Regions from separate parts of the Streptomyces mirabilis genome, predicted to be linked through region 2. Evidence: riboswitches for the same ligand, from Rfam matches in the RefSeq annotation. Region 2 holds a riboswitch; the other holds the start of a gene.
The links. A riboswitch is a leader RNA that binds a small molecule or an ion and turns the genes downstream of it on or off. The one in region 2 is predicted to bind glycine.
Positions count from the first base shown of each region.

Region 1: another riboswitch for glycine. It lies ahead of gcvT (glycine cleavage system aminomethyltransferase GcvT); the one in region 2 lies ahead of gcvP (aminomethyl-transferring glycine dehydrogenase).

Region 1 covers NZ_CP074102.1:2,391,778-2,406,370, reverse strand. The annotation lists gene SMIR_RS10400 (YncE family protein) at 1-1,057, shown strand, start outside; partial or broken gene SMIR_RS10395 (ADP-ribosyltransferase) at 1,172-1,618, shown strand; partial or broken gene SMIR_RS10390 (GNAT family N-acetyltransferase) at 1,631-1,801, opposite strand; gene SMIR_RS10385 (hypothetical protein) at 1,794-1,931, shown strand; gene SMIR_RS10380 (EF-hand domain-containing protein) at 1,980-2,192, shown strand; gene SMIR_RS43425 (hypothetical protein) at 2,259-2,555, opposite strand; gene SMIR_RS43420 (FCD domain-containing protein) at 2,584-2,976, shown strand; gene SMIR_RS10370 (NADPH-dependent F420 reductase) at 3,062-3,793, shown strand; gene SMIR_RS10365 (MOSC domain-containing protein) at 3,796-4,341, opposite strand; gene SMIR_RS10360 (glycoside hydrolase family 25 protein) at 4,467-5,024, opposite strand; gene SMIR_RS10355 (hypothetical protein) at 5,294-5,440, opposite strand; gene SMIR_RS44900 (DAPG hydrolase family protein) at 5,437-5,595, opposite strand; gene SMIR_RS10345 (arylsulfotransferase family protein) at 5,616-7,022, opposite strand; gene SMIR_RS10340 (L-serine ammonia-lyase) at 7,810-9,177, opposite strand; gene glyA (serine hydroxymethyltransferase) at 9,320-10,582, opposite strand; gene gcvH (glycine cleavage system protein GcvH) at 10,596-10,973, opposite strand; gene gcvT (glycine cleavage system aminomethyltransferase GcvT) at 11,102-12,220, opposite strand; glycine riboswitch at 12,255-12,366, opposite strand; glycine riboswitch at 12,367-12,467, opposite strand; gene SMIR_RS10320 (AAA family ATPase) at 12,636-13,316, shown strand; gene SMIR_RS10315 (enhanced serine sensitivity protein SseB) at 13,447-14,250, shown strand; partial or broken gene SMIR_RS10310 (enhanced serine sensitivity protein SseB C-terminal domain-containing protein) at 14,449-14,593, shown strand, end outside.
Region 2 covers NZ_CP074102.1:7,489,974-7,504,566, reverse strand. The annotation lists gene gcvP (aminomethyl-transferring glycine dehydrogenase) at 1-1,276, opposite strand, end outside; glycine riboswitch at 1,457-1,552, opposite strand; gene SMIR_RS33155 (PRC-barrel domain-containing protein) at 1,667-2,038, shown strand; gene SMIR_RS33150 (DNA polymerase IV) at 2,126-3,526, opposite strand; gene SMIR_RS33145 (MerR family transcriptional regulator) at 3,571-4,215, opposite strand; gene SMIR_RS33140 (bifunctional nuclease family protein) at 4,527-5,000, opposite strand; gene ftsR (transcriptional regulator FtsR) at 5,087-5,851, opposite strand; gene SMIR_RS33130 (zinc-ribbon and FHA domain-containing protein) at 5,894-6,859, opposite strand; gene SMIR_RS33125 (DUF881 domain-containing protein) at 6,921-7,763, opposite strand; gene SMIR_RS33120 (small basic family protein) at 7,769-8,101, opposite strand; gene SMIR_RS33115 (DUF881 domain-containing protein) at 8,098-9,003, opposite strand; gene SMIR_RS33110 (mannose-1-phosphate guanyltransferase) at 9,102-11,597, opposite strand; gene clsA (cardiolipin synthase ClsA) at 11,714-12,322, opposite strand; rRNA gene rrf (5S ribosomal RNA) at 12,490-12,606, opposite strand; rRNA gene SMIR_RS33095 (23S ribosomal RNA) at 12,701-14,593, opposite strand, start outside.

The sequences.
Region 1 (14,593 bases), 5.1 Mb from region 2:
CAAACCGGCCCAGCCGAAGCAGGTCGACGGCCTGCCCGGCATGCCGCCCGTGCTCGACCCGACGGACCTCTACGCCGCCGACCGGCCGAACAAGCTCTCGCCGGTCGTCAAGGACTTCCCGTCCCGCGTGTACGTCCCCAACACCAACTCCAACACGGTCTCCGTGATCGACCCGAAGACGTACGAGGTCATCGAGACGATCCGGGTCGGCACCCAGCCCCAGCACGTCGTCCCCTCCTGGGACATGAAGACGCTCTGGGTCAACAACGACCGGGGCAACACCCTCACCCCCATCGACCCGAGGACCGGCAAGGCGGGCAAGACCGTCGACGTACACGACCCGTACAACCTGTACTTCACGCCCAACGGCAAGTACGCGATCGTCATGGCCTCCCTCGACCGCGAGCTGGTCTTCCGCGACGCGCACACCATGAAGACCGTGAAGACCGAGCCGGTCACCTGTTACGGCGTCAACCACGCCGACTTCTCCCTGGACGGCCGCTACTTCATCGTCTCCTGCGAGTTCAGCGGCGAGCTGCTGAAGGTCGACACCGAGCGGATGAAGGTGGTCGCCCAGGAGAAGCTGCCCTTCCGCGGCGCGATGCCGCAGGATGTCAAGATCTCCCCCGACGGCAAGCGGTTCTACATCGCCGACATGGTGACCAACGGCGTGTGGATCCTCGACGGGGACAAGTTCACGAAGCCGTCCTTCCTCCCGACCGGCAAGGGCTGCCACGGGCTGTACGTCAGCCGCGACTCGCGCGAGATGTACATCTCCAACCGGGGCGAGGGCACCATCTCCGTCTTCGACTTCACCCAGAACAGGCTGACCAAGAAGTGGCGCCTGCCGCACGGCGGCAGCCCCGACATGGGCGGCGTCTCGGCCGACGGCAAGGTCCTGTGGCTGTCGGGTCGCTACAACTCCGAGGTGTACGCCATCGACACCCGCACCGGCGCCCAACTGGCGCGCATCCCGGTCGGCAGCGGTCCCCACGGACTGGCCGTCTACCCCCAGCCGGGCCGCTACTCGCTCGGCCACACCGGTATCTTCCGCTGATCCAGGCATGGCTGACCCGAAGGCGGTGACACGCCGCCGTACGGGTGAAGATGCCCGGCCCGCCGCCGCAGAACCGAGATCGTGCTCCCCGTGATCACAACTCGCCTGCGGCGTCGGGCCGCCGCCGACCACCGTGTGCAGGTCTAGCGCTTCACCCCCGAGCCGGTCTGGCGCAAGACCTGCGGCACGCTGTACCGCAGCGACAGCCGGGGCCCCGCCACCGTCTTCGAGCAGGGCTTCAATCCCAAGGACGTCATCGACGGGCAGTACGACATCGAGCAGTACGTCCTGGTCAACCAGCCCTCGCCGTACGTGTCGACGATGTACGACCACGACCTGTACAAGACCTGGTACAAGTCGGGCTTCAACTACTACATCGACGCGCCCGGTGGCGTAGACGTCAACAAGACCATCGGTGACACCCACAAGTGGGCCGACCAGGTCGAGGTCGCCTTCCCCGGCGGTATCGCGCGCCAGTACATCATCGGCGTCTGCCCGGTCGACAAGAAGACCAAGACCGAGATCATGAGCGACTGCGAGAGCAACCCGTACTACGAGTAATGGCACTGGCGCCTACCCGGCGATGAGCAGCGCCTCCGAGCCCACGGGACGGTAACCGGCTGCCTGGAACGCCCGCATGCTGCGGGCGTTCCCCGGCGCGACCTGGGCCCACAGCGGCTCCGTGGCGAGCTGCCGGGCCGCCGTCACCAGGGCCCGGCCCAGCCCTCGGTGCCGCATGGAGTCGGCGTCCAATGAGCGGCTCGCCCGGTACCGGGAGTTGGTGTCCACGGTGAAGGGCGCGGGGACCCCGTCCGCGCACCGGGAGGAGTTCGGCTGGGTGGTCGCCGCACTGAGGGCCGGCGCGGACCGTTAATCTGACCTCCGTCAACACAGCTGTAATGCACTACGAAGGGGCGGATCGGTGGCGGACATCGAGGAAGCACGCAAGCAGTTCGAGCGGATCGATACGGACGGTGACGGTTTCATCACCGCGGCCGAGTTCAAGAGCGCCCTCGCCCAGGGCGGCGACTGGAACGTCACCGACTCGGTGGCGGAGGCCATCATCGCCACCCGCGACCTCAACGGGGACAAGGTCCTCTCGTTCGACGAGTTCTGGACCCACCTGAACAAGTGACCCGGGCCCTGAACAGGTGACCCGGGCACAGGGGCGCCCGCCGACCATCCGGCGGGCGCCCCTTCGTCATGCCGTGCGCGCGGTGCGCAGGAAGGCTGCCGGCATGTCGATGCTGATCTCGGTGATTGAAACCCGCACCAGCATGCCCGCGAGGTGCCCGGCCTCGACGGCGAGCGGTTCGCCGGCGTGCACCATGAAGGCGTACGCGTACAGGGCCGCCACTTCCTCGTTACGGCAGGCGAACGGCCTTGACCGCACCACGGTCGCTGCAAGCGTGGCCGCTCTCCAGGCGTTGTCGGCGTCGGCGCGGTTCTTGCTCGCGTGCCGGGTGATCGCGGCCTCCAGGGCGGGGATGTCCTCCACCTCGGGTGGGTCGGAGAGCTGGTCCGCGATGACGAGGGCCCAGCTGGTGGAGGTGCAGGCGGCCCGACTCGCCGCCGCCCGCCGCACACCGGAGGACGTCACCGCGCTGGCCGGCCGCCGCGCCGCGTCCGCCGGGGACGACGCGGCCTTCGTCGACGCCGACATCGCGCTGCACGCGGCCGTGGTCGCCGCCGTCCACAACCCCGTACTCGCCGACCTCTTCAGGGAGTTCGTGCCCGCGCTGCGGGAGGGCCTGATCGAGATGCTGGATCTGGTGGGGATGCGGGAGCACGACCCCAACACGGGCGACGACGCCCACGCGGCGCTGGTACGGGCCGTCGCGGACGGGGACGCGGAGACGGCGGGGACGGTGCTCCGAGGGGAGCTGGAGGAGACGCTCGCCCTGTTGCGGCGGCCCTGAGGGGCCTGCTCGCGGTACTGGCCCGACGGCGCCCCGGGCCTCGGCGCGGACGGCGGGCACCCGAACGCCGTACGTCCCGGAATAGGTGGGCGTGCACCGGGGTTGCCGATCTCCGTCAGTCCAGTGGCGTCAATCCCGGAAGGACCTGTCCATCATGAAGATCGGCATCATCGGCGCGGGCAACATCGGCGGCAACCTCACCCGGCGGCTCACCGCCCTCGGACACGACGTCTCCGTCGCGAACTCCCGCGGTCCTGGGACCCTCACCGCGCTCGCCGAGGAGACCGGTGCGACCCCCGTCAAGGTCGAGGACGCGGCGCGCGGCGCCGAGGTCGTCGTCGTCACGGTTCCCCTGAAGGCGGTTCCGAACCTGCCGGACGGGCTCTTTGACCAAGCCGCGAAGGGCGTCGCCGTCATCGACACCGGCAACTACTACCCCCAGCAGCGCGACGGCAGGATCGCAGCGATCGAGGACGAGGGTCTGACCGAGAGCGGCTGGACGGCCCGGCAGATCGGCCACACCGTCGTCAAGGCGTTCAACGGCACGTACGCCCAGGACATTTTGGACCGGCACCGCCCGGCCGGCGCCCCCGACCGACTGGCGCTGCCGGTGGCCGGTGACGACGAGGCCGCCAAGCGGGTCGTACGTGAGCTCATCGACGAACTCGGCTTCGACACGGTCGACACGGGCGGCCTCGACGACTCCTGGCGCCAGCAGCCCGGCACCCCGGTCTACGGCCTTCAGGAGGGCGTGGACGAGGTCACCAAGGCGCTGGCCCAGGCGCCCCGGGAGCGCTCCGCGGACTTCCGCGCGTAACGTCACACGATCCGCAACGGAAGGTGCGGCCCGACCGGCAACTCGACCTCGACGGGGTCCCCGGGCCGCACCACGCCGCCTTCCCGCACGACGCCCATGACCCCCGACTTGTAGACGACTCCGCCGCCGTCCTCGTCCCTCCCGACGACCTGCTTGAGCAGCCCCTTCTGGAAGTCGTCGATCTGTGCGCAGGGATTGCGCAGGCCGGTGATCTCCACGACGGCCGCGTCCCCGAGACGCAGCAGCGTGCCCACCGGCAGCCCCAGCAGATCGACACCCCGGGTGGTGACGTTCTCCCCGAGCTCCCCGGGAGCGACGGTGAAGCCGCTCTCGCGCAGCTCGTCGAACAGCTCCTCGTGCATGAGGTGCACCTGACGCAGATTCACCTGCGACGGGTCCTTCGCCATCCGGAACCGGTGCTTCACGGTGGTACCCGCGTGCACATCACCCTCCACCCCGAGCCCGGCGAGCAGCGTGATGCTCTCCCGGTTCGGCTTGGTGAAGGAATACGTCCCGTTACTGCTGACCGTGGTGACCGTCCCACCCATGTGCGAGAGCTCCCCTCTCTCCTGCGACTTCCGCCGAGCCGCAGGTCAGAGCCTACGCGTCAGGAGAACTCATGGGTCAGCCGGACTTCTCCCACCCCGGCTTCCGGGCCGGATCCGGCGGCCCGTCAGCCCCCCGTCGCCCACTCCTTCAGCGCGGCCTTGCTGCCGAAGTTCGCGACGTCCCTGTCCAGGGGCTCGTCGGTGTACTGGTGGAATCGCCACGAGGCCTTGATACGGGGCTTGCCCGCGGTCACGTAGTCGGCGATCCACAGGCCGTCTCCGGCGTACGAGGTGGTGTCGACGGTGAGCCAGTAGTTGCGGTTGGTGTAGAGGAGGACCCGGTGGTTCGGCCGAAGCTCCTTCACCATCCGGATGAAACGGTCCTTCTCGGCGTTGCTCGCGTGCGTGCCGTCACCGGTGGCCTCCCAGTCGACGGCGAGCAGGTCTCCGGCCTTCTCGGGGGCCTTGCCGACGAAGTACTCGGCCTGCGCGGTGATGTCGCCGGGCCACAGGAAGTGGTAGAACCCGACCACGCACCCGGCGTCCCGGGCTGTCTTCACCTGGGCGGTGAGTTTCGGATTGACGTACGTATGGCCCTCCGTCGCCTTGACGAAGACGAAGGAGAGACCGTCGGTGGAGAAAGAGGACGACTGATAGGCGCTTACGTCGATGCCGCGCAGCATGGGCGACTCCTCCGTGCGTGGGGGGGATGTACACGTACGTTCTGCCTGATACGTGCAGGGGCCTACTTCTTTTCAAATGCCCCCACTTCCTCCACCGCACCCTCGAACACCGGCCCGGACATGGAACCTTCTCCCGGTCGTCCGCCGGGCCGAGAAGTCCGAGCCCTGCCCGGGGCGGCACCTCGCGTTGGCCGGCGGGAGATGCCGTGGGTGCTCGCCGAGCGGCTCCTCCGACTCGCCCGCCCCGAGACCGTTGACCTCCGCTTTGATCATTCCCTCGGGCCGGCTACCGGGCTCTCCTCGGTATCCGCGGCATCGGTATGCAGTTCGGGCCGACCCAGCCAGGACACGAACAGCCCGTCGGGGTCCCAACTGGCGCGGAGGGTGTCGAGCCGCAGGAGGTTCTCGTCGGTCACGAAGCGATACGGGCGGTTGACCAGGTTCTCGTCAGCCAGCTGGATGCCGCTGCGCGAGGGGCGACGTATTTCCCGCCCATCCAAAAGCGCGAACGCGTCTCGGCGCCGCCCTTCACCCGGCGTACGTAGTGGACACCTGTCGCGGTAGGGAGCACTCTGGTCCCCCTGCCGCCGGTCAGCCGGAGAGTTTCACCACGCGGGAGTCCCCGATGACCCTGCCCTTCGCGTCCAGCGCCCTGACCTTGAAGTACGGTCCTGGTCCGGGCGTGGTGACGGCGGTCTCGAATCCGGACCGTGGGGCGTGTCTGACGACGACCGACAGGGAATTGGGGTCGGATCCGGCGAGTACCTGCCATGCGGCGGTCTGCGTCGAGCCGTTCCAGGAGGCGTAGACGACGCTGTGCCCGGCGTGGGACCGTGCCGCCGCACTCGGTGGGTAGTAGGGCGTGCCGATCCATTTGTTGCGGAAGGCTCGGTAGGAGATGTCGGCGCCCGGCAGTTTCGCGTCGTAGAGCAGGTTCTTCGAACCGTTGCCCTCGGTGTTCCCTGCACCCGCGTACTCCGAGTAGTACGGGCTCTGGCCCCACCCGATGAATTCGTTGCCGTTGGAGAGGGCCTGGGTGTTTCCCTGGGTCGGTGACTCCAGCGGCGGCCGGTGGTAGTAGGTCTTGACCGCCGTCGCCTTGTGGCTGCGGAAATCAAGGCTGAGGATCAGGCCGTGCGAACGCTGTTCGGGGGCGCCGTCGGGAAGGTCGCAGCAGCCGTCGTCGAACATGCTGATCCGGTTTCCTGGCCGGAATCGGGCGTCGTGCTGCCAGTAGAAGTCCGCGTTCGGACCGAAGGTGAAGTCGCTTTTCTTTCCCCCGATCTGATAGCGGACCTTCCCGGACTTCTTGGTGACGTCGTAGATCGCCCACATGTTCCGGGCCGAGATCAGCAGCCGGCCGTCAGGGCCCTCGTCGACGGAGTTGATGTGAAAGGCGTCCCACACTCCGCCGGACGACGATGCGCTGGAGGCTGCCTCCTCGGAATCGGCCGGGTCGATATGGTCCAGCGCGTTCCATGAGTAGAGGAGTCTCCCCGTGGCGAGGTCGACCTCCTGGACCTCGCTGTTCTCGATGGCTCCGTTCTTCGGACCCCCATAGGGGGTGAGATCCATGGGCACCGGTTTGGAGGCGATGAACAGCGCGGTGCCCCTGCGGGTCAGGGTGAATTCGTGCTCGTCCGGGTAGTAGCCGTGATGCGCGAAGACCGTTTTGAGCAGGCGGTAGTGGGAGTCGTAGATGTAGTAGCACCCGCCCGGTTCCGGCGCACCGGCCGGCAGGTTCGTATATGCCGGGGGAAGGGCGAGAGTCCCCTGCCACCAGGTCAGCACCGGTTGTCCCCGGTCCCGGCGGCCGTCGTAATAGGTCTGGACCTTGAAGTCGGCGTTCTGGAGGTTCGCGGAAGGCAGTGGGCGGAACCAGACCGGATCACCCGAGTCGTCGTTGACCAGTGCCCCCGTCTGGCCGACCATCTGGTCCGCGCTGAACGGGGCGACAAAGATGTCTCCGTGAGCCGTTCCCGGTCTGTTCGCAGTCACGGTCACCCGCATGGGGTGAAGGCCCGGTTCGGAGACGAAACTCCACACATCGCTGCCCGACAGGATCGGGGGTGGAGTGCTTTCCGATGGAGGGAAGGGTTTCGTCGCGCACCGGCGGGACGCGCCCCCTTGGGGACTCGCCGTGGCCGACGGCACGCAGTTTGTGAAGACACACCCCGCGGCGAGCACGCAGGCTCCGACGGTGCGACGGGTCCTTCTCCGTGTCCGGCGGACCCGCGGAGCTCGCGTCACCATTGCCGACCTCCTTGGCACCCGGAACCCTTCTCCGATGGCGGTGCCGCTCGTCTTCGAACGTCTGGTTCGGTTCACTCCTCCGACCCAGAACGATCAAGACCGGGAGCTGTTCCTCTGGTGACGGTATGCAGCAAGAGGGGCCCGCGCCTGCTGAAGGCCACTCAGGTAGGCCGTTCGGCAGGTACGGCCTCACCCGGACATACGGCAGCGCAGCTCCCTTGCGAGCAGCAGGCCGTCCTTGAGGGCGAAGTGTTCCCGGCCAGGGGCGATGAGGCCAGGCGGTGGATGGAGAGAGCACCCAACTCACTTGCGATGCGCCGGAGTTCGCTGACCCCGCCGCGTCCGCTTCGGCGCAGGTAGCGGCCGTGCGCGGACAGAGTGCCACGAACCCCCAGGCCAGGCGCACGTCCCGTGGGATTCCCGGCGACTTTCACGCCTGCCCCAGGGGCATTTTGGGGACTTTGCGCCGAGCAGGCAGGGAAGCCCCTGACAGCGCTGAAAGACGCGAACGCTCAGGTCGGGGCCCGTCCCCTCAGCACTCGATGATATTGACCGCCAGCCCGCCCCGCGCCGTCTCCTTGTACTTGACGCTCATGTCCGCGCCCGTCTCCTTCATGGTCTTGATGACCTTGTCGAGGGAGACCTTGTGGGAGCCGTCGCCGCGCATGGCCATGCGGGCGGCGGTGACCGCCTTGACCGCTGCCATGCCGTTGCGTTCGATGCAGGGGATCTGGACGAGGCCGCCGACCGGGTCGCAGGTGAGGCCGAGGTTGTGTTCCATGCCGATCTCGGCGGCGTTCTCGACCTGTTCGGGGCTGCCGCCGAGGACCTCGGCGAGGGCGCCCGCGGCCATCGAGCAGGCCGAGCCGACCTCGCCCTGGCAGCCGACCTCGGCGCCGGAGATGGAGGCGTTCTCCTTGAAGAGCATCCCGATGGCGCCGGCGGCGAGCAGGAAGCGCACGACGCCGTCCTCGTCCGCGCCCGGGATGAAGTTGATGTAGTAGTGGAGGACCGCCGGGATGATGCCCGCGGCGCCGTTGGTGGGGGCCGTGACCACCCGGCCGCCCGCCGCGTTCTCCTCGTTCACCGCCATCGCGTAGAGCGTGATCCACTCCATCGCGTGGGCCAGCGGGTCGCCCTCCGCCCGCAGCTGGCGGGCCGAGACGGCGGCGCGGCGGCGGACCTTGAGGCCGCCCGGCAGGATGCCCTCGCGGGACATGCCCCGGGAGACGCACGCCTGCATCACACGCCAGATCGCGAGGAGCCCCTCGCGGATCTCCTCCTCGGTGCGCCAGGCCCGCTCGTTCTCCAGCATCAGGGCGGAGATCGACAGGCCGGTCTCCTTCGTCAGGCGCAGCAGCTCGTCGCCCGTGCGGAACGGATACTTGAGCACCGTGTCGTCGAGCTTGATGCGGTCCTCGCCCACCGCGTCGTCGTCGACCACGAAGCCGCCGCCGACCGAGTAGTACGTCTTCTCCAGGACGAGTGCGCCGGAGGCGTCGTACGCGAAGATCGTCATGCCGTTCGCGTGGTACGGCAGGGCCTTGCGGCGGTGCAGGACCAGGTCGTCGTCGAAGGAGAAGGCGATCTCGTGCGTGCCGAGCAGGGCGAGACGGCCCGACGACTTGATCTGCTCCACGCGGTCGTCGGCGCCCTCCACGTCCACCGTTCGCGGCGACGCGCCCTCCAGGCCCAGCAGCACCGCCTTGGGGGTGCCGTGGCCGTGGCCGGTCGCGCCCAGGGAGCCGTACAGCTCCGCCCGGACCGTGGCCACCGAGGCCAGCAGCTCCTCGTTGCGCAGCCGGCGGGCGAACATGCGCGCCGCACGCATCGGGCCCACCGTGTGGGAGCTCGACGGGCCTATGCCGATCGAGAACAGGTCGAAGACCGAGATGGCCACGGGGACTCCTCACAACAGGGGTGGTGCATGGGGGCGGGCGCCGCGCACGGCTCCGGTTCCAGTGTGCGCGGCGTCCTGGTGAATCGTACGTTCCGTGCGAATTTCTGTACGAAAGTGAAATTTCGCAGGAACTGGTTCTGTACTACTTCAGGCCGGGGTACAGCGGGTGCTTGTCGGCCAGGGCGGAGACCCGGGTCTTGAGGGACTCCGCGTCGTACGAGGGCTTCAGCGCCTCGGCGATGATGTCCGCGACCTCGGTGAAGTCCTCGGCCTGGAAGCCGCGGGTGGCGAGGGCGGGCGTGCCGATGCGCAGGCCCGAGGTCACCATCGGGGGCCGCGGGTCATTCGGGATCGCGTTCCGGTTGACCGTGATGCCGACCTCGTGGAGACGGTCCTCGGCCTGCTGGCCATCCAGCTCGGAGTTGCGCAGGTCGACCAGGACCAGGTGCACGTCCGTGCCGCCGGACAGGACGTCCACGCCCACGGCCTTGACGTCGTCCTGGACCAGGCGCTCGGCCAGGATCCGCGCGCCGTCCAGCGTGCGCTGCTGGCGCTCCTTGAAGTCGTCGGAGGCGGCGACCTTGAAGGAGACGGCCTTCGCGGCGATCACATGCTCCAGCGGACCGCCCTGCTGGCCGGGGAAGACCGCGGAGTTGATCTTCTTGGCCAGCTCGGCGGTGGACAGGATCACGCCACCGCGCGGGCCGCCCAGCGTCTTGTGGGTCGTGGTGGTGACCACGTGGGCGTGCGGCACCGGGTTGGGGTGCAGGCCCGCGGCCACGAGGCCCGCGAAGTGCGCCATGTCGACCATCAGGTACGCGCCGACCTCGTCCGCGATCCGGCGGAACGCGGCGAAGTCCAGCTGACGCGGGTACGCCGACCAGCCCGCCACGATCAGCTGCGGCCTGGACTCCTTGGCGAGGCGCTCGACCTCGTCCATGTCGACCTGACCGGTCTCATCGTTCACGTGGTATGCGACCACGTTGTACAGCTTGCCGGAGAAGTTGATCTTCATGCCGTGGGTCAGGTGCCCGCCGTGCGCGAGGTTCAGACCCATGATCGTGTCGCCCGGCTTCAGCAGCGCGAACATCGCCGCCGCGTTGGCCTGGGCGCCCGAGTGGGGCTGTACGTTCGCGTGCTCGGCGCCGAAGAGCGCCTTGACGCGGTCGATGGCGATCTGCTCGACCACATCGACGTGCTCGCAGCCGCCGTAGTAGCGGCGGCCCGGGTAGCCCTCGGCGTACTTGTTGGTCAGGACCGAGCCCTGGGCCTCCATGACCGCGACCGGAGCGAAGTTCTCCGAGGCGATCATCTCCAGGGTGGACTGCTGGCGGTGCAGCTCGGCGTCGACGGCGGCGGCGACGTCCGGGTCCAGCTCGTGCAGGGGCGTGTTCAGAAGCGACATCAGTCAGAAGTCCTTAAGAGCCGGAGAACTCGGTGTACTCGTCCGCGGAGAGCAGGTCGCCCGGCTCCTCCGCGATGCGTACCTTGAACAGCCAGCCACCCTCGAAGGGGGCGGAGTTCACCAGCGACGGGTCGTCCACCACGTCCTGGTTGGCCTCCACGACCTCGCCGGTGACCGGCGCGTACAGGTCGCTGACGGACTTGGTCGACTCCAGTTCGCCGCAGGTCTCGCCCGCGGTCACCGTGTCACCGACCTCCGGAAGCTGGGCGTAGACGACATCGCCGAGCGCGTTGGCCGCGAACTCGGTGATGCCGACCGTCGAGACGCCGTCCTCGGCGACCGACAGCCACTCGTGCTCCTTGCTGTAGCGCAGCTGCTGGGGGTTGCTCATGGCCTGAATTCTCCTGTACGCGGGGGAGTGCGGATGAACGGGATGACCGAGTGGTCCTGGGATACGAGACGTGACACAGCGGCGTGCGTCACGTGGGCGCGCTGAACGGGGCCCTTTCGGCCCCGAAGCTACTTCTGGCGCTTGTAGAACGGCAGCGCCACGACCTCGTACGGCTCATGGCTGCCCCGGATGTCCACGCCGACCCCGGCCGTGCCCGGCGCGGCATGTGCGGCGTCGACGTACGCCATCGCGATCGGCTTGCCCAGCGTCGGGGAGGGCGCGCCGGAGGTGACCTCGCCGATCACCTTGCCGTCGGCGACGACCGAGAACCCGGCGCGCGGTACGCGACGGCCCTCGGCGACAAGCCCGACGAGTACCCGCGGGGGGTTCTCCTCGGCACGGGAGGCGGCCTCCTGGAGCGCGGCACGCCCCACGAAGTCCCCCTCCTTCTCGAACTTCACGACCCGCCCGAGCCCCGCGTCGAAGGGGGTGAGCGAGGTGGTCAGCTCATGCCCGTACAACGGCATGCCCGCCTCCAGGCGCAGCGTGTCGCGGCAGGACAGGCCGCAGGGGACGAGCCCGACGGGCGCGCCCGCGTCCGTCAGCGCCTGCCACAGCTTCTCGGCGTCGGACGGGGCCACGAACAGCTCGAAGCCGTCCTCGCCCGTGTAGCCCGTACGGGCGATCAGCGCCGGGACGCCCGCGACGGTGCCCGGCAGGCCCGCGTAGTACTTCAGCCCGTCCAGGTCGGCGTCGGTCAGCGACTTGAGGATGCCGGGGGACTCGGGGCCCTGCACGGCGATCAGCGCGTACGCGTCCCGGTCGTCGCGCACGAGGGCGTCGAAGCCGGCGGCACGCTCGGTCAGCGCGTCCAGCACCACCTGGGCGTTGGAGGCGTTCGCGACGACCATGTACTCGTTCTCGGCCAGCCGGTAGACGATCAGGTCGTCCAGGATGCCGCCGTCCTCCCGGCAGATCATCGTGTAGCGGGCGCGGCCGACGCCGGCGGAGGCGATGTTGCCGACCAGCGCGTGGTTCAGCAGGGCGGCAGCCCCAGGCCCGGTGACCGTGATCTCGCCCATGTGCGACAGGTCGAAGAGGCCGGCCCGGGTGCGCACGGCGAGGTGCTCGTCGCGTTCGGAGCCGTAGCGCAGGGGCATGTCCCAGCCCGCGAAGTCGGTCATCGTCGCGCCGAGCGAGCGATGCAGGGCATCGAGCGCGGTGAGACGGGGTGCGTTACTGCTCATCGGTGGGGCTCCCAAGGCATGACGGCGAGGTCGTTCCTCCCCATCTGTCATCGGAACCTGAGAGGTTCATCACGACCCCGCGAACGGAGGTCCTGACTTGCACCTTGGGTGGAGCCACTGGAGAGCGGCCCGCTTTTCAGATGTGCCTCGCCCGCGCGGTAACGGGGCCTGAGAGATTCAAGGGAGGGACTTGCTCCTTCGGCGCCCGGGTACCCGAAGGTTCCCGGAACTCTCCCGCGCGGATTCAAGCGGCCGGTATGCAGTTGGCGGGCACATCATCGCACGCGCCGTCCGATCACGGCAGTCCGCATCTGTAACCGGCCTGTGGCAGTCCGCGTACGGAAACGAGAGACACCGCGCATTACCTTCTCTTTACACTCGACGGGGATGGGACTCCACACCCAAGGGGAGGACGATCACGGTGAACAGGACCACGGCGTACGCCACGACCTCGGGCCTCGCGCTGCCCGAGCAGCCCGGCGCCCCGGCCAGGACCCGGGAGGCGTGCGGAGCGCTGCCGTCGGCCGTCGTCCGCGACCTCAGGGCGCGCGCGGGACACTCTCCGCACGGTCTGCACTTCGGAGCGGCCGACGTCGTCGTGGTCACCGGGTTGCCGGGCAGCGGCAAGTCGACCCTGATGCGCCGCGCCGTCGAGGGACCGCGCATCGACTCCCAGGACACCAGGGACCGCTGGGACGAGCGGGGGGCCGGCCGGCTGCCGTACGCCGTCTACCGGCCCCTCGTCCGCCTCGCGCACTACGCGGGCCTGCGCCGCGCGCTGCGCTCCGGTACCGGGGTCGTCGTGCACGACTGCGGTACGCAGGCCTGGGTGCGCCGCTGGCTCGCCCGCGAGGCCCAGCGCCGCGGTGGCACCCTCCACCTGCTGCTGCTCGACGTCACGCCCGGCACGGCGCTGGAGGGCCAGCGCGAGCGCGGCCGGGGCGTCTCGCGCTACGCGTTCGCCCGTCACCGGGGCGCGGTCGCCCGGCTGCTGCGCTCCGCCGAGCGGGGCGACCTGCCGGAGGGCTGCGGCTCGGCGGTGCTCCTCGACCGGGATGCGGCGGACGTGCTGCGGAGGATCGGCTTCGGTGACTGAGAAACGGACGGGAGTGGCGGCGAGTAGCCGAGAGCGACCGAGAGCGGTCGGGAAGTCGTACAGGCCCACTAATCTTTCCAGCCAGAACACCAGAACAGTGGTTCACCGCAGGCGGTAGACAGGTAGACAGATGGACATCCCCGACTTCCCGGACTTCTCGGCATCGGCGTACCCGCAACCCGGCTCTCACCCCCACTCGCACGGCGGCTGGCCGGGCAACGAACTGGAGGAGGTGCTCTCCGCCTCCCTCGGAGTGCCCTCGGCCGGCGGCCGCATCGTCGAGGTCCTCGGCCGCAGCTTCGTCTGGGTGCCGCTGCCCAACGGCGGCGGACCGCACGCGGGATCCCTCGACCTGCCCACCCTGGAGATCGACGGCCAGGCGTACGTGCCGGTCTTCAGCTCCGAGGAGCAGTTCCGCCAGGTCGCCGGCAGCCATCTGTCGTACACGATCGCGCCCGCGGTCGATTTCGCCCGCGGGCTGCCTCCGCAGGTCGGCATCGCGATCAACCCGGACGGGGTGGTCGGTGTGCCGCTGCCGCCCCTCGCGGTCGCCGAGCTGTGCCGGGCCGGGCGCACCCCGCTGGACGGGCCCACGAGCGGTGGCCGGGTGAAACTCTACGAGCCCGACTGGCAGGACGATCCGGTGGACTTCTTCGCCGCCGCCTCGGCCGAGTTCGCGGCGACGGGCGTCGTACGGACCGCCCGCCGTTGTCTGGCCAGCATCGAGGGCGACGACCCGGTCATGTTCGTCGGGGTCGAACTCTCCGTGTGGGAGGGAGACCTCCGCGCCCTCCCCATGGACGCGCTCTCCCGCGCCCTCTCCCGCGTCGCGGTCAAGTGGCCGGTGAACCTGGTCCTCCTGGACGTCGCCCAGGACCCGGTGGGCGACTGGATGCGAGCCCAAGTACGGCCCTTCTATCAGCAGACCCAGTAGAAGCGCCCCGCAAGGGGCGCGAGGAACTGCGCGCCCAGCCACGAACAACCCGCAGCCTCCAGACCACAACGGGCACCGAGCTCTCAACGGCTCCCCCAGCGGAGCGCATTCGCCGCTTAAGCTGGTTTCATGGCTCGGCCGGGGTTCGGCCGAGGTGTTGGTCGACGTCATGATTTCTTCACGAAGGGGCGGTTGAAGGTGAGCGCGTCGGGCACGGCCGCGGCCGGTCAGGTCGAGCACATGCTGCGCCAGGTGACGCCCGGGCGTTACGACGCCTACGAGGCGCTCCTTCGCGCGCTCGCGACCCCGTCGTCCGGTCAGGTGTGGATGCTGCTCTGGCACG
Region 2 (14,593 bases):
GGTCGGCGTCGACGAGATGGAGGTTGACGCCTCCGCTGCGCGCGCCCGCCACGACCTCGGCGGCCCGGCCCGGCACCCGCGCGGTCAGCGTGTCGAAGTAGGCACCGTGCACGACCTCGACCCCGCCGGCCGTCAGGCCCGCGGCGAGGATCGTGGCGTACCGGTGCGTACGCCGCGCGATGGTCCGCAGGCCCTCGGGACCGTGGTAGACGGCGTACATGCCGGCCATCACCGCGAGCAGCACCTGCGCCGTACAGATGTTGCTGGTCGCCTTCTCGCGGCGGATGTGCTGCTCCCGCGTCTGCAGGGCGAGCCGGTACGCCTTGTGTCCGTCGGCGTCCACGGAGACGCCCACCAGGCGGCCGGGCAGGCTGCGCGCGAACTTCTCTCGCACCGCCATGTATCCGGCGTGCGGACCGCCGAAGCCCATCGGCACGCCGAAGCGCTGGGTCGTACCGATCGCGATGTCGGCGCCGAGCTCACCGGGCGAGGTGAGCAGCGTGAGAGCGAGCAGGTCGGCGGCGACCGTGACGACCGCGCCGAGCTCGTGCGCCTGCTCGATGACGGGCTTCAGGTCTCGTACGGCACCGGAGGCGCCCGGGTACTGGATCAGCACGCCGTTGATCTCACGCCCGGCGATCTCGGCCGGGATGCCCTCGCCCAGGTCGGCGACGACGATCTCGACGCCGGTCGGCTCGGCGCGGGTCTCGATGACGGCGACGGTCTGCGGCAGGGTGTCCGCGTCGACCAGGAAGAGGCCCTTCTTGTTCTTGCCCATGCGCCGGGACAGCGCCATCGCCTCGGCGGCGGCGGTGCCCTCGTCGAGCAGCGAGGCGCCGGAGGTGGGCAGCCCGGTCAGCTCGGCGACGACGGTCTGGAAGTTCAGCAGCGCTTCGAGCCGCCCCTGGGAGATCTCCGGCTGGTACGGCGTGTACGCGGTGTACCAGGCCGGGTTCTCCATGACGTTGCGCAGGATCACCGGCGGCGTGAACGTGCCGTAGTAGCCGAGGCCGATCATCGAGTCGAGCACCTGGTTGCGGTCCGTGAGGGAGCGCAGCTCGGCCAGTACCTCGGCCTCGGTGCGCGCGCCCGGCAGCTCCAGCGCCTCGGCGTTCTTGATGACGTCCGGCACAGCGGCGGCCGTCAGCTCGTCGAGCGAGCCGTACCCGACCTGCGCGAGCATCTTGGCCCGCGCCTCGGGGTCGGGCCCGATGTGGCGCTGCTCGAAGGGGATTCCCTGTTCGAGCTCGGAGAGCGGAATGCGATGGGCGGTCATTGCGGAGGCCTCCTGGTCTGACACGACCTTCGAGGGGCACCACGGCGTGGGTACCCCGACGGCCTCCCCCTCTGTCATCTCAACCTGAGAGCTTCACCGGACCGCCCGCTCACTGCGACCCGGCTTTCACCGTCGGTGAGAGCGGAGGCCTTCGACACCCGCCCTGCTTTCCAGAGTGACCTCGTCCGTGCGGTACGTGTGCCTGAGAGATTCCGGGGAGGATTTGCTCCTTCGGCGCCTCCGATGGTGTCTGGAGGACTCTCCCGCACGGGGTCAGCAGCCGCTTGCCAGCCTACCAGCGAGGACAACGCACGAGCTTTCGAGTGGCCACCTTCCCGAATGTGCTCTTTTGTAGTGCTTACGGATGAGTTGCTAGCGAGTGGAGGGACCGTGCAGACCGACATCGATCCGCGCAACCTGATCGGCCGCAAGGCGCTCGACCGCAACGGCGCCAAGATCGGCACGGTCGACGAGGTCTATCTCGACGACGCGACGGGCGTCCCGGAGTGGGCCGCCATACGGACGGGCCTGTTCAGCAGGGACGCCTTCGTCCCCCTGGAGCCCAGCGAAGTCGTCGAGGGCACGCTGCGTGTCCCCTTCGACCGCGCCCTGATCAAGGACGCCCCCGACTTCGGCGTGGGCCGCCACCTCTCCCCCGAACAGGAACTCCAGCTCTACCACCACTACGGCCTGGACGTGACGCCCCCACCTCCACCCCCGGACCGCGACTTCGGCCGCCTGGCAGGCACGGACGAAGGGTGACTTCGCGGTCTGCGCCCCGCTGACGCGCCTCTCCAGGAGCGCGCGGAACTGACCAGCCACAAGCAACCCGCGACTGTCGAACCGACCTCACCCCCCACGGCGATCGCACACGGCCCCCATCACCAACGGCAACGGATCAGCCAACTCCAACGCAACATCATCCGTACGAAACGTCCGCACACGCCCCGGCTCTGAGTAAGGCGTCTCGAACCGCACGGTCACCCTCCCGAGCCCGCTCCCCTGCACCCACCCGTGCCCGAACTCCGCGTGCCGCACGTCATGCCCCGCAGGCCACCGCCGCTCGGCAGGCGGCGCCTGCTCGGCAGCCGCTCCCTCCGCCCTCTCTTCGCCCGGATGCTCCAGTACCGCCGACTCCCCCGCGGCGGCCTCCGCCTCCGCCTCCGCTTGCGCCTGGGCCTGGGCCTGGGCGAACAGGTCCTCCTGCGTGTAGTCGGCGAGCCCCGAGACGCCGACCCCCAGCAGCCGCACGCCCCCGGTCGTGTCCACCGCTTCCAGAAGCCGTGCGGCGGCCTCCCGTACGACGCCGGGGTCGTCCGTCGGCCCCCGCAGCGTCTCGGACCGGGTCAGCGTCGAGAAGTCGTACCTCCGCACCTTCAGCACGATGGTCCGCCCGGACAGCCCCGCACCCCGCAACCGCCGCACACACCGGTCGGCGAGCCGCTGCACCTCCAAGCCGACCCGCATCCGGTCGTGGATGTCCACGTCGTACGTGTCCTCCACCGACACGGACTTCGTCTCCCGCTCGGCCACCACGGGCCGCTCGTCGTGCGCCAGCGCCATCGCGTAGAGCGCGTGCCCGTGCGCCTTCCCCACCAGCCGTACGAGTTCGTCCTCGCCCGCCTCGGCGATCTCGTCGACCGTGGTGATCCCTGCCCGGCGCAGATGGTCCCCGGTCGCCGGCCCGACACCCGGCAGCGTCCGCACCGACATCGGCCCCAGCAGCGCGCGCTCCGTCCCCGGTTCGATGACCACGAGACCGTCGGGCTTCGCCTGCTCCGAAGCGATCTTGGCGAGCATCTTGGACGCGGCGAGCCCCACCGAACCCGTCAGCCCCGTGACGGCCCGGATGTCCGCGCGCAGTTTCACCCCGGCCAGCCGCGCGGAAGCCTCGTCCCAGGCCGCCTCCCCCGCCTCCAGATCGACGAACGCCTCGTCAAGGCTCAGCGGCTCCACCAACGGCGACAGCGCCCCCAGCAGCCCCATCACCTGCTCGCTGACCTCCCGGTAGAGGGTGAAGCGGGGGACGAGATATGCGGCGTTCGGCGCCAGCCGCCGTGCCTGGGCCATGGGCATCGCCGAGTGCACCCCGAAGACCCGTGCCTCGTACGAGGCGGTCGCGACGACTCCGCGGGGTCCGAGTCCGCCCACAACAACGGCCTTCCCGCGCAGGCTCGGCTTGGCTGCCTGCTCCGCCGAGGCGAAGAAGGCATCCATGTCGAGATGCAGGATCGTAGGCGCGGTTCTCACATGTCCGATGCTGCCCTACGCCACTGACAATGCCTTTGCGGACCTCAGACGGCCCGATTGCGCCGACGCGCCAGCTCGTCCGTCGGGTTGTGCCCGACGAGCGTCTCGCCCGTGTCCACGCGCTCCCCGTGCAACTGCGAGAGCGCGCTCTCGACGTCCCGCCACACCACGCCCACGGCGATCCCGAAGACACCCTGGCCGCCCTGCAACAGGGCGTGGACCTCGTCGGGCGAGGAACATTCGTAGACGGTCGCGCCGTCGCTCATCAGCGTCATCCGCTCCAGGTCCCGGAAGCCGCGTTCCCTGAGGTGCTGGACCGTGGTGCGGATGTTCTGCAACGACACTCCCGTGTCGAGGAACCGCTTCACGATCTTCAGGACGACGACATCCCGGAAGCTGTAGAGCCGCTGGGTCCCCGACCCGTAAGCGGGCCGCACGCTCGGTTCGACCAGACCGGTCCTGGCCCAGTAGTCCAGCTGCCGGTAGGTGATGCCCGCGGCGGCACACGCCGTAGGACCGCGGTAGCCGATCTCCTCGGCAGCCGCCCCTCCCCCACCGTGCTCGCCAGACACCGCTGTCGGCCGCTGCGGAACGTGATCGGCCGCGCTGCCGTGAAGCGGGTACGGGCTGCTCTCCCCCAGACTTCGTCCGGGGGCACCCCCAGCCGTACCGTCGCCGCTGATTCTCACGCCGACCTCCGTCCTTGACCTGCCCTCTCGACGGTAGGCAGTCACCGGGGGTGCGTCAACGATCGCCACACTCGGCACGCCGAGTGATAATCACCCTAAGAGTGGTTTCCCGTGTCCCACCGCGGGGAAAGGCTAGCCGAATGCTCTCGGAGCGGGCCGCAGCGCGCCACACGGGCCACGGGCCATTGCCGCCCCGGAGTCCTGCGATCCATCGGTTTGTCAGGGGGCGGACGCCACTCCCCGACCCACGAGCCCGGCGTCCGATCGCCCACCCGCGGGCGATCGGTCCCGTCACCGGTCGACCGGTCCCCTCACTGGCTGTTGGTCCCGAAGTCCTCGGGCGAGATCTGGTCGAGGAACTCTCGGAACTTCTCCACCTCGTCCTCCTGCTCGTCCGGGATCGCGATGCCGGCGTCGTCGAGCACCCCGTCACTGCCGTAGATCGGCGTTCCGGTGCGCAGCGCCAGCGCTATGGCGTCGGACGGGCGGGCACTGACCTCGACCCCGCTGGCGAACACCAGCTCCGCGTAGAAGACCCCCTCGCGCAGATCAGTGATGCGCACCTCGGTGAGCTCCTGGCCGACGGCTTCCAGCACGTCCTTGAACAGGTCGTGGGTCAGCGGTCGCGCGGGGGCCATGCCCTGCTGGGCGAAGGCGATCGCCGTCGCCTCCCCCGGTCCGATCCAGATGGGGAGGTAACGGTCGCCTCCCACTTCACGCAGGAGCACGATCGGTTGGTTGGAGGGCATTTCGACCCGGACACCTACGACATCGAGCTCGTTCACACAGCAACCCTAGGCCGTGCCCGGGACGTTTGGGTAGTCGGGCACAGAACGGGTGGCCGATCCGGACGCCCGCCGGGCACTTCGGGTCACGGCAGCCGGACGCCCAGCGCGGTCTGCACCAGCGCCGCGTGCAGCTTCACCGTGAGCCCCGCCAGCTCCTTCGTACGGGCCTCGGCGTGCGCCCTGGTCTGCGGATTGCGGTGGCGCCGCAAGGGGGCCACCACCTGGTCCACGAGCCCCGCGTCACGGTCGGCCGCAGCCTTCATCGCACGCAAATGGCGCGGCTCGATCCCGAACCGCCCGAGCTCGGCGACGAGCGCGGCGACCGTCACCGCCTCAGCGTCATATGCCCCGTCCGGAAGCGGGGCGAGGAGTCCGTACGACTCCCACTCCTGAAGCTCCTGCTCACCGATCTCGGCGGCGGCCAGCAGCTCCGCACGGCCCACCCGGGCCGCTGTGGGTGCCTCGGGCTCCCCGAAGAGGTCACCGAGCCCACCGAACGGCTCCCCGTCGCCGGAGTCGCGCTGCCGCCCCACGGACGGCAGCCGCACCGGCTCCCCACGCTCCAGAGCGTCCAGATGCTCGCGGATCACCTTCAACGGCAGATAGTGGTCCCGCTGCATCCGCAGTACGTGCCCGAGGCGCTCGACGTCGGCCTGGCTGAACTTGCGATACCCCGAGGGGGTCCGCTGCGGCTCGATGAGCCCCTCCGACTCCAGGAACCGGATCTTGGAGATCGTGACTTCGGGGAACTCGTCGCGCAGCGTGTTCAGCACCGAGCCGATGCTGATCAGCCCACTGTCCGCTGCGGCGGTACCGCTCCCGGCACCGCCGCTCGGTGATCGAAGCATGGACCTTCCTGAGGGTCCCCCCGGACGGAGTCCGGGGGAGGGTCAGATGCCTCGCTGGCTCGCGTAGAAGACCAGCCGGTACTTGCCGATCTGCACCTCATCGCCGTTCGACAGCGGGACCGAGTCGATTCGCTCCCGGTTGACGTACGTGCCGTTCAGGCTGCCCACGTCCGCGACCGTGAACGAGCCGTCCGCGGCGCGACGGAACTCCACGTGGCGACGCGACACGGTCACGTCGTCCAGGAAGATGTCGCTCTGCGGATGACGCCCGGCCGTGGTCAGGTCACCGTCCAGCAGGAAGCGGCTGCCCGAGTTCGGACCGCGGCGCACCACCAGGAGCGCAGAGCCGAGCGGCAGCGCGTCGACGGCCGCCTGCGCCTCCGGAGAGAGCGTCGGCATCTGCGTCTGGCCGGTGACCTCGGCATCGTAGGCCTCGATGCCCGAAATGGAGATCGTGGATGTGGTCTCGGAGGCACGCTCCGGGACCGCACCGGGCCGCAGCGGCGCACCGCAGTTGGAGCAGAAGCGGCTGTTCTCCGCGTTGCGGTTACCGCACCTCGTACACACCAGGGCCGACATGGACGGATCCTCCTGCCGCGGCTGCCCCCCAGGGGCATGGGACGCATACGGGTCGGAGGTGAACCCTCCACCCGCACTTGAGGCTGACGGTTCCCCGAAACCTATGCGTCCGGACTGGGCAGGGTCAACAGACGGCGCGCCCTGACCACCGGGAATGTCACCGACCTGGTCCCGGAACAGCGGGCGGTCGCCGCTCTGGCCCTCCGCGTCTCCATGGCGTGGTGCACGGTGTCGGGCAGTCGCGTTGTCGCTGCCCTCTCCTCGTGCGCTCTTGCCGAACAACTTCGCAAACAACTTCACGGGCGATTCCCCTTGACCGAAACAGACCCGCCCGTGGGGCAGGACGAACACTGATTGAACACACCGGTCGACCCGGACATCCTCACAACGTCCGTATCCACCAGACAGTTTCCACCACGCACCACCCATTCGGTGCGCCGACCCCCCGCAACCTCATGCCCTCGCCGGACGACGCCCATGCACCCCCGGTTCACTGGGAGGACGACCGAGCGTAGTCAGGCTGCTTCGCAGCCCGCAAGGCATCCACAATGATCTTCGTCGCACGCTCCACCGTGACGGTGGCCTGCTCCTTCTCGAGAGTCTGCACCACGCCTCCGGGGATGTTGAGCGCCGGCTCGAGGTCCTGCGGCTTACCGATGACCTTGAAACGATAGGGCTGAGTGATCTTGTTCCCGTCGACACTCACGCCCTTGCCGGAGTCGGCCAGATAGGTGCTGGCGACGACCCGTACACCGTTCACCTGGATCGCCTCCGCACCGGCGGCGCGCAGCTCCTGGATCGCGTCAAGCAGCATGTCCGCCTTGACCGTCCCCTTCGTGTCGTTGACCGTCAGCGTGATGCCGGGTCCCTGCGCCGCCACCGTGCCCGCCAGAATGCCGAGTTGCTTCTCCTTCTCGGCGGTCTGCTTGCGGGCCTCCGCGGCCTGGTTCGAGCTGTTCTCCAGCTCGGTGCGCTGATCTTCGAGACCCTGCTTCTCGTCTTCTAGACGCTGCGTACGGTTGTCGAGTTCATCGAGGATGCGTACGAGATCCTCTTGACGCGCGCCGCGCAGGGCGCTGCCGCTGTCGCTGTTGGAGGCCACCTGGACGGCCAGGCCGAAGCCGAGGCCGAACAGAAGCAGGGCGACGATGAGTTGCGCGCGCGTCACCCGCGGCGGCCACAACCCCTTCACGAGCCGCTGCCGACCGGCCAGCGACGGCTCGTCCTTCTCGTCACGCTGCTCGGGCCCCGAACTCTCGGGAGCCGCGGCCGGGACCTCTTCGGGAAGTTCCCTGCGCAGCCGGTTCTCGGGTGTCTCGCCTTCGTTGCTCATCGGCGTCACGCCCGGAACACGTGCCGGCGGATCGCCGCGGCGTTGGAGAAGATGCGGATGCCGAGGACGACCACGACGCCGGTGGAGAGTTGGGCGCCCACGCCCAACTTGTCGCCCAGGAAGACGATCAGTGCGGCCACGACCACGTTCGACAGGAAGGAGACCACGAAGACCTTGTCGTCGAAGATGCCGTCGAGCATCGCCCGCAGCCCTCCGAAGACGGCGTCCAGCGCCGCCACGACGGCGATCGGAAGGTAAGGCTCGACGACCGCCGGAACCTCGGGCCGGACCAACAATCCAGCCACGACTCCCACGACGAGGCCCAGTACGGCGATCACGATGTGCCCTTCTCTGTGCTCGGCTGTGCTGTACGTACGATCACACTCGGTGCGGCGGACAACTGGACGTCCTCTTCGACGGAAATGGCGGTCCGGATGCCGTAGTTCTCCTGCAGGGCGTGCAGATACAGGCCGTCGGCACTGTTCTGGAACCTGGTGCTGAGCCGCTCGCCGTCCCCCACCGCCAGCACCGTGTAGGGCGGCACCAGCGGCTTGTTGTCGACCAGTATCGCGTCACCGGCTGCCCTGATCGCCGACAGTGCCGTCAGCCGCTGTCCGTTGATCGAGACGGCCTCCGCACCGGACTCCCAGAGCCCGTTGACGACCCGCTGCATGTCACGGTCGCGGACGCGCCCGGTGTCGGAGAACCCACTGGTCTCACGAGGATTGCCGTCGCCGCCCTCGGTGGCTTCCTTGGCGTCGTTCACGACGAGCTTCACACCGGGCCCGTGGACGGCGACTGCGCCCGACAGGACGCCCACCAGATCGGCCTGGCCGCTGCCCCCCTGCTTCTTCAACGCCTCGTTCTGCTTGGCGCTCACATCGTCGCGCAGGGTGTCGACACCGCTCTCGAGCTTGTCCGCGGCCGCGGTCTCCCGCTCGACGCGGTCGATGAGCTCCTGGCGTTCCTTGGCGACGACCGGGGCTGCAATCCGCGCGTTCGCCGCGCCCACGGTCACCACCAGGGCCGCGAGGACGAGGCCGGCCGCGAGGCCCAGCTTCGCCCGCACCGTTTTCGGCATGCCGCCGGCACCCTCGGTCTGCCTACGGGCGGCCGCCTCGGCGTATCCGTCGTCGAGGCTGTGATCCATGACGTTGGTGAGCAGCGACATGGAGGCGTCCGGGCGCGGGGGGCGCGGAGGTGTGCTCCGAATGGGGGGCTGCTGCGGCATGCCGCACATCGTCGCACGTCGCGGGTGCTACCTCCGAATGGCCCCACCGGCGTGCCGGACAGGCCCCTTTGGGGGCACTTGTCCGGCACACGCGCGTGCTGTCCGTTTCAGCGACCTGCGCTGTCCACGACGGCAGCCCACTCGTCGAGCAGGGCCTCCGCGGACGCGTCGTCAGGCCCCTCCGCCCACAGATGCGTCACCGCCTCGGCGGGGTCGGGAAGCACCATCACCCAGCGCCCGTCCGTCTCCACCACCCGTACGCCGTCGGTCGTGTCCACGAACCGGTCCCCGGCCGCCTCCACGACCCGGCGCATCACCAGGCCCTTGACAGCCCAAGGAGTGGCCAGGTCGCGCTTGAGGACATGCGCCCGCGGAATCCGCGCGTCGATCTGGCTCAGCGTGAGCTGCGTCCGCGCCACCAGCCCGATCAGTCGTACGAAAGCCGCCGCGCCGTCGAAGACGCTGCTGAACTCCGGAATGATGAATCCGCCGCGCCCGTCACCGCCGAAGATCGTCGACTCCTCGCGACCGACCCTCGTCAGATCGTCCGGAGACGTCGTCGTCCACTCCACCTGCGTCCCGTGGTATGCCGCGACCTGCTCGGCGATCCGCGTGGTGGTCACCGGCAGCGCCACCCGCCCACTACGCCGCTCCGCGGCCACCAGGTCGAGCATGACGAGCAGGGCCCGGTCGTCCTCGACGATCCGTCCCTTCTCATCGACGAGCGAGAGCCGCTCGCCCACCGGGTCGAAACGCACCCCGAACGCGGCCCGCGCGGACGCGACGATCTCGCCCAGCCGCACCAGGCCGGCCCGCCGCGTGTCCGCGGTCTCCGTGGGCCTGGATTCGTCGAGACCGGGATTGATGGTCAGGGAGTCCACACCGAGCTTGCCCAACAGGCTGGGCAACACCAGCCCCGCACTGCCGTTCGAGGCGTCCACGACCACCTTCAGACCGGATTCGGTGATACCGGTGGTGTCGACATTCCTGAGCAGTGATCCGGTGTACGAGTCGAAGACGCTGGCCGGGAAGTGCAGATCCCCGATCTCACCCGGGAACGCACGCCGGTACTCCTGCCGCGCGAACACCCGGTCCAGCTTCCGCTGCCCCCCTTGCGACAGGTCGGCACCCTGCTCGTCGAAGAACATGATGTCGACGGAGTCCGGCACCCCGGGCGTCGTACGGATCATGATCCCGCCCGCACTGCCCCTGGCGGTCTGCTGACGAGCCACTGGCAGCGGTACGTTCTCCAGGTCGCGTACGTCGATGGCGCTGGCCTGCAAGGCTGAGATGACCGCCCGCTTCAGCGCACGGGCGCCTCGGGAGTGGTCGCGGGCCGTGGTGACGGTGGAGCCCTTCTTGAGCGTCGTCGCGTACGCCCCCGCGAGGCGCACGGCGAGCTCAGGAGTGATCTCCACGTTCAGGATTCCGGTGACACCGCGGGCACCGAAGAGATGCGCCTGACCGCGCGACTCCCAGATCACCGAGGTGTTGACAAAGGCGCCGGCCTCGATGGTCTTGAACGGATAGACGCGTACGTTGCCCTGGATGATCGATTCTTCACCGACGAGGCATTCGTCGCCGATGACAGCGCCGTCCTCGATCCTCGCGGCCCGCATGATGTCGGTGTTCTTCCCGATCACGCAGCCCCGCAAATTGCTGTGCTGGCCGATGTACACGTTGTCGTGGACCACGGCCCTGTGCAGAAAAGCCCCGCTCTTGACGACGACGTTGGAGCCGACGACGGTGTGCTCCCGGATTTCGGCGCCCGCCTCGACCTTGGCGTAGTCGCCGATGTAGAGCGGGCCTCGCAGTACGGCGTCGGCGTGCACTTCGGCGCCTTCGGCGACCCATACGCCCGGGGAGATCTCGAAACCGTCGATCTCGACGTCGACCTTGCCCTCCAGGACGTCGGCCTGCGCCTTCACATAGCTCTCGTGGGTGCCGACGTCCTCCCAGTAACCCTCGGCGATATAGCCGAAGACCGGCTTGCCCTCCTTCATCAACTGAGGGAAGACATCGCCGGACCAGTCGACGGAGACATCGGCCTCGACGTAGTCGAAGACTTCGGGCTCCATCACGTAGATACCCGTGTTGACGGTGTCGGAGAAGACCTGACCCCAGGTCGGTTTCTCCAGGAAGCGCTCGACCTTGCCCTCTTCGTCCACGATGGTGATGCCGAATTCAAGGGGGTTCGGCACACGCGTCAGGCAGACGGTGACCATCGCACCCTTTTCCTTGTGGAAATTGATGAGGTCGGTGAGATCGAAGTCGGTCAGGGCGTCACCGGAGATCACCAGGAAAGTGTCGTCCTTCAACGCCTCCTCGGCGTTCTTGACGCTCCCGGCAGTACCGAGTGGCTTCTCCTCATTGGCATAGGTGAGCTCCATACCGAGCTCCTCGCCGTCACCGAAATAGTTCTTGACCAGCGAGGCCAAGAACTGGACAGTAACGACGGTCTCGTTGAGCCCATGCCTTTTGAGCAGCCGCAGCACGTGCTCCATGATCGGGCGGTTCACCACCGGCAGGAGCGGCTTGGGCATGCTTGAGGTCATGGGACGAAGGCGTGTGCCTTCGCCTCCGGCCATCACGACGGCCTTCATGTCGGAAGCGTCCTCCTTGAAGAGACGACGGTCTAGCCGACTTCACCCGTCCTGATTGTCCCGCAGTTTTCGAGTGCGGGCCATCCGGGCACTTCAGCTGCCCCATCGGGCCGAGCTCAATCGGCCATGGCGTCCGCCCTGAGAAGCCGGCGGACCTGCACCACGTAGAGGACTCCTGCCCACCAATAGAGGGTTGTACCCCACCCGGCGAACGCCCATCCGAAAATCGCGGCGAGTGAAGCGAGCCATCCGCTTCCGTCGCTGAGCAGCAACAGAGGGAAGGCGTACATCAGGTTGAAGGTGGCCGCCTTCCCGAGGAAGTTCACCTGCAGCGGCGGATAGCCGTGACGCCGGAGGACTGCCACGACCACCAGCAGAACCAGCTCACGCGCCAGAAGCACAGCCGTCAACCACAGCGGCAGAATCTCGCGCCAGGTGAGCCCCACAAGAGTGGACAGAATATAGAGCCGGTCCGCCGCGGGATCGAGCAGCCGGCCGAGGCTGCTGATTTGGTTCCAGCGCCGCGCGAGCTTCCCGTCGAGATAGTCGCTGACGCCGCTCAGCATGAGCACGAGCAGCGCCCAGCCGTCACTCTTCGGACCGCCGAACTCGGGCCGGAGGATCAGCCACAGGAAGACGGGTACGCCGACGAGGCGCGCCATGCTGAGGATGTTCGGGATGGTGAGGACCCGGTCCGTCTGGACGCGGGTCTCCTGGACCTCCACCCGGGGGCCTCCTGTGGGAAACGAGCCAACGATGCCCCCTGACCCTACCCGCAGCGCTCGCGTCGAGGTGCGGAGGGGTGGCGGAGTCACCGCGAAAACGGACTTGACCCTTGAAAGCAGAAAACCCCCGTACCGATTTCCCGGTACGGGGGTTATCCCTACAATGAGTTCGGCGGCGTCCTACTCTCCCACAGGGTCCCCCCTGCAGTACCATCGGCGCTGTGAGGCTTAGCTTCCGGGTTCGGAATGTAACCGGGCGTTTCCCTCACGCTATGACCACCGAAACACTATGAAACTGTCACTACCGCACCATGCCCAGTGGCCCTGGGAATGGGGTTGTTCGTGGTTTCAGAACCAACACAGTGGACGCGAGCAACTGAGGACAAGCCCTCGGCCTATTAGTACCGGTCACCTCCAGCGGTTACCCGCCTTCCAGATCCGGCCTATCAACCCAGTCGTCTACTGGGAGCCTTAACCCCTCAAGGGGGTGGGAATACTCATCTCGAAGCAGGCTTCCCGCTTAGATGCTTTCAGCGGTTATCCCTCCCGAACGTAGCCAACCAGCCATGCCCTTGGCAGGACAACTGGCACACCAGAGGTTCGTCCGTCCCGGTCCTCTCGTACTAGGGACAGCCCTTCTCAATATTCCTACGCGCACAGCGGATAGGGACCGAACTGTCTCACGACGTTCTAAACCCAGCTCGCGTACCGCTTTAATGGGCGAACAGCCCAACCCTTGGGACCGACTCCAGCCCCAGGATGCGACGAGCCGACATCGAGGTGCCAAACCATCCCGTCGATATGGACTCTTGGGGAAGATCAGCCTGTTATCCCCGGGGTACCTTTTATCCGTTGAGCGACGGCGCTTCCACAAGCCACCGCCGGATCACTAGTCCCGACTTTCGTCCCTGCTCGACCCGTCGGTCTCACAGTCAAGCTCCCTTGTGCACTTACACTCAACACCTGATTACCAACCAGGCTGAGGGAACCTTTGGGCGCCTCCGTTACTCTTTAGGAGGCAACCGCCCCAGTTAAACTACCCATCAGACACTGTCCCTGATCCGGATCACGGACCCAGGTTAGACATCCAGCACGACCAGAGTGGTATTTCAACGACGACTCCACAACAGCTGGCGCTGCCGCTTCAAAGTCTCCCACCTATCCTACACAAGCCGAACCGAACACCAATATCAAACTGTAGTAAAGGTCCCGGGGTCTTTCCGTCCTGCTGCGCGAAACGAGCATCTTTACTCGTAGTGCAATTTCACCGGGCCTATGGTTGAGACAGTCGAGAAGTCGTTACGCCATTCGTGCAGGTCGGAACTTACCCGACAAGGAATTTCGCTACCTTAGGATGGTTATAGTTACCACCGCCGTTTACTGGCGCTTAAGTTCTCAGCTTCGCCACCCCGAAGAGTGACTAACCGGTCCCCTTAACGTTCCAGCACCGGGCAGGCGTCAGTCCGTATACATCGCCTTACGGCTTCGCACGGACCTGTGTTTTTAGTAAACAGTCGCTTCTCGCTGGTCTCTGCGGCCACCCCCAGCTCAGAGTGCAAGACTCATCACCGGTGATGGCCCCCCTTCTCCCGAAGTTACGGGGGCATTTTGCCGAGTTCCTTAACCATAGTTCACCCGAACGCCTCGGTATTCTCTACCTGACCACCTGAGTCGGTTTAGGGTACGGGCCGCCATGAAACTCGCTAGAGGCTTTTCTCGACAGCATAGGATCATCCACTTCACCACAATCGGCTCGGCATCAGGTCTCAGACTATGTGCCAGGCGGATTTACCTACCTGACGTCCTACACCCTTACCCCGGGACAACCACCGCCCGGGATGGACTACCTTCCTGCGTCACCCCATCACTCACCTACTGCAGGTCTGGTCCGTCGGCTCCACCACTCCCCTTTGCCCGAAGGCTCCGGGGCGGCTTCACGGACTTAGCATCGCCTGGTTCAATGTTTGACGCTTCACAGCGGGTACCGGAATATCAACCGGTTATCCATCGACTACGCCTGTCGGCCTCGCCTTAGGTCCCGACTTACCCTGGGCAGATCAGCTTGACCCAGGAACCCTTAGTCAATCGGCGCACACGTTTCTCACGTGTGTATCGCTACTCATGCCTGCATTCTCACTCGTGAACCGTCCACCACTGCCTTCCGGCGCGGCTTCACCCGGCACACGACGCTCCCCTACCCATCACAGCCGCCGTTGGGCGTATTGCTGCAATGACACGACTTCGGCGGTACGCTTGAGCCCCGCTACATTG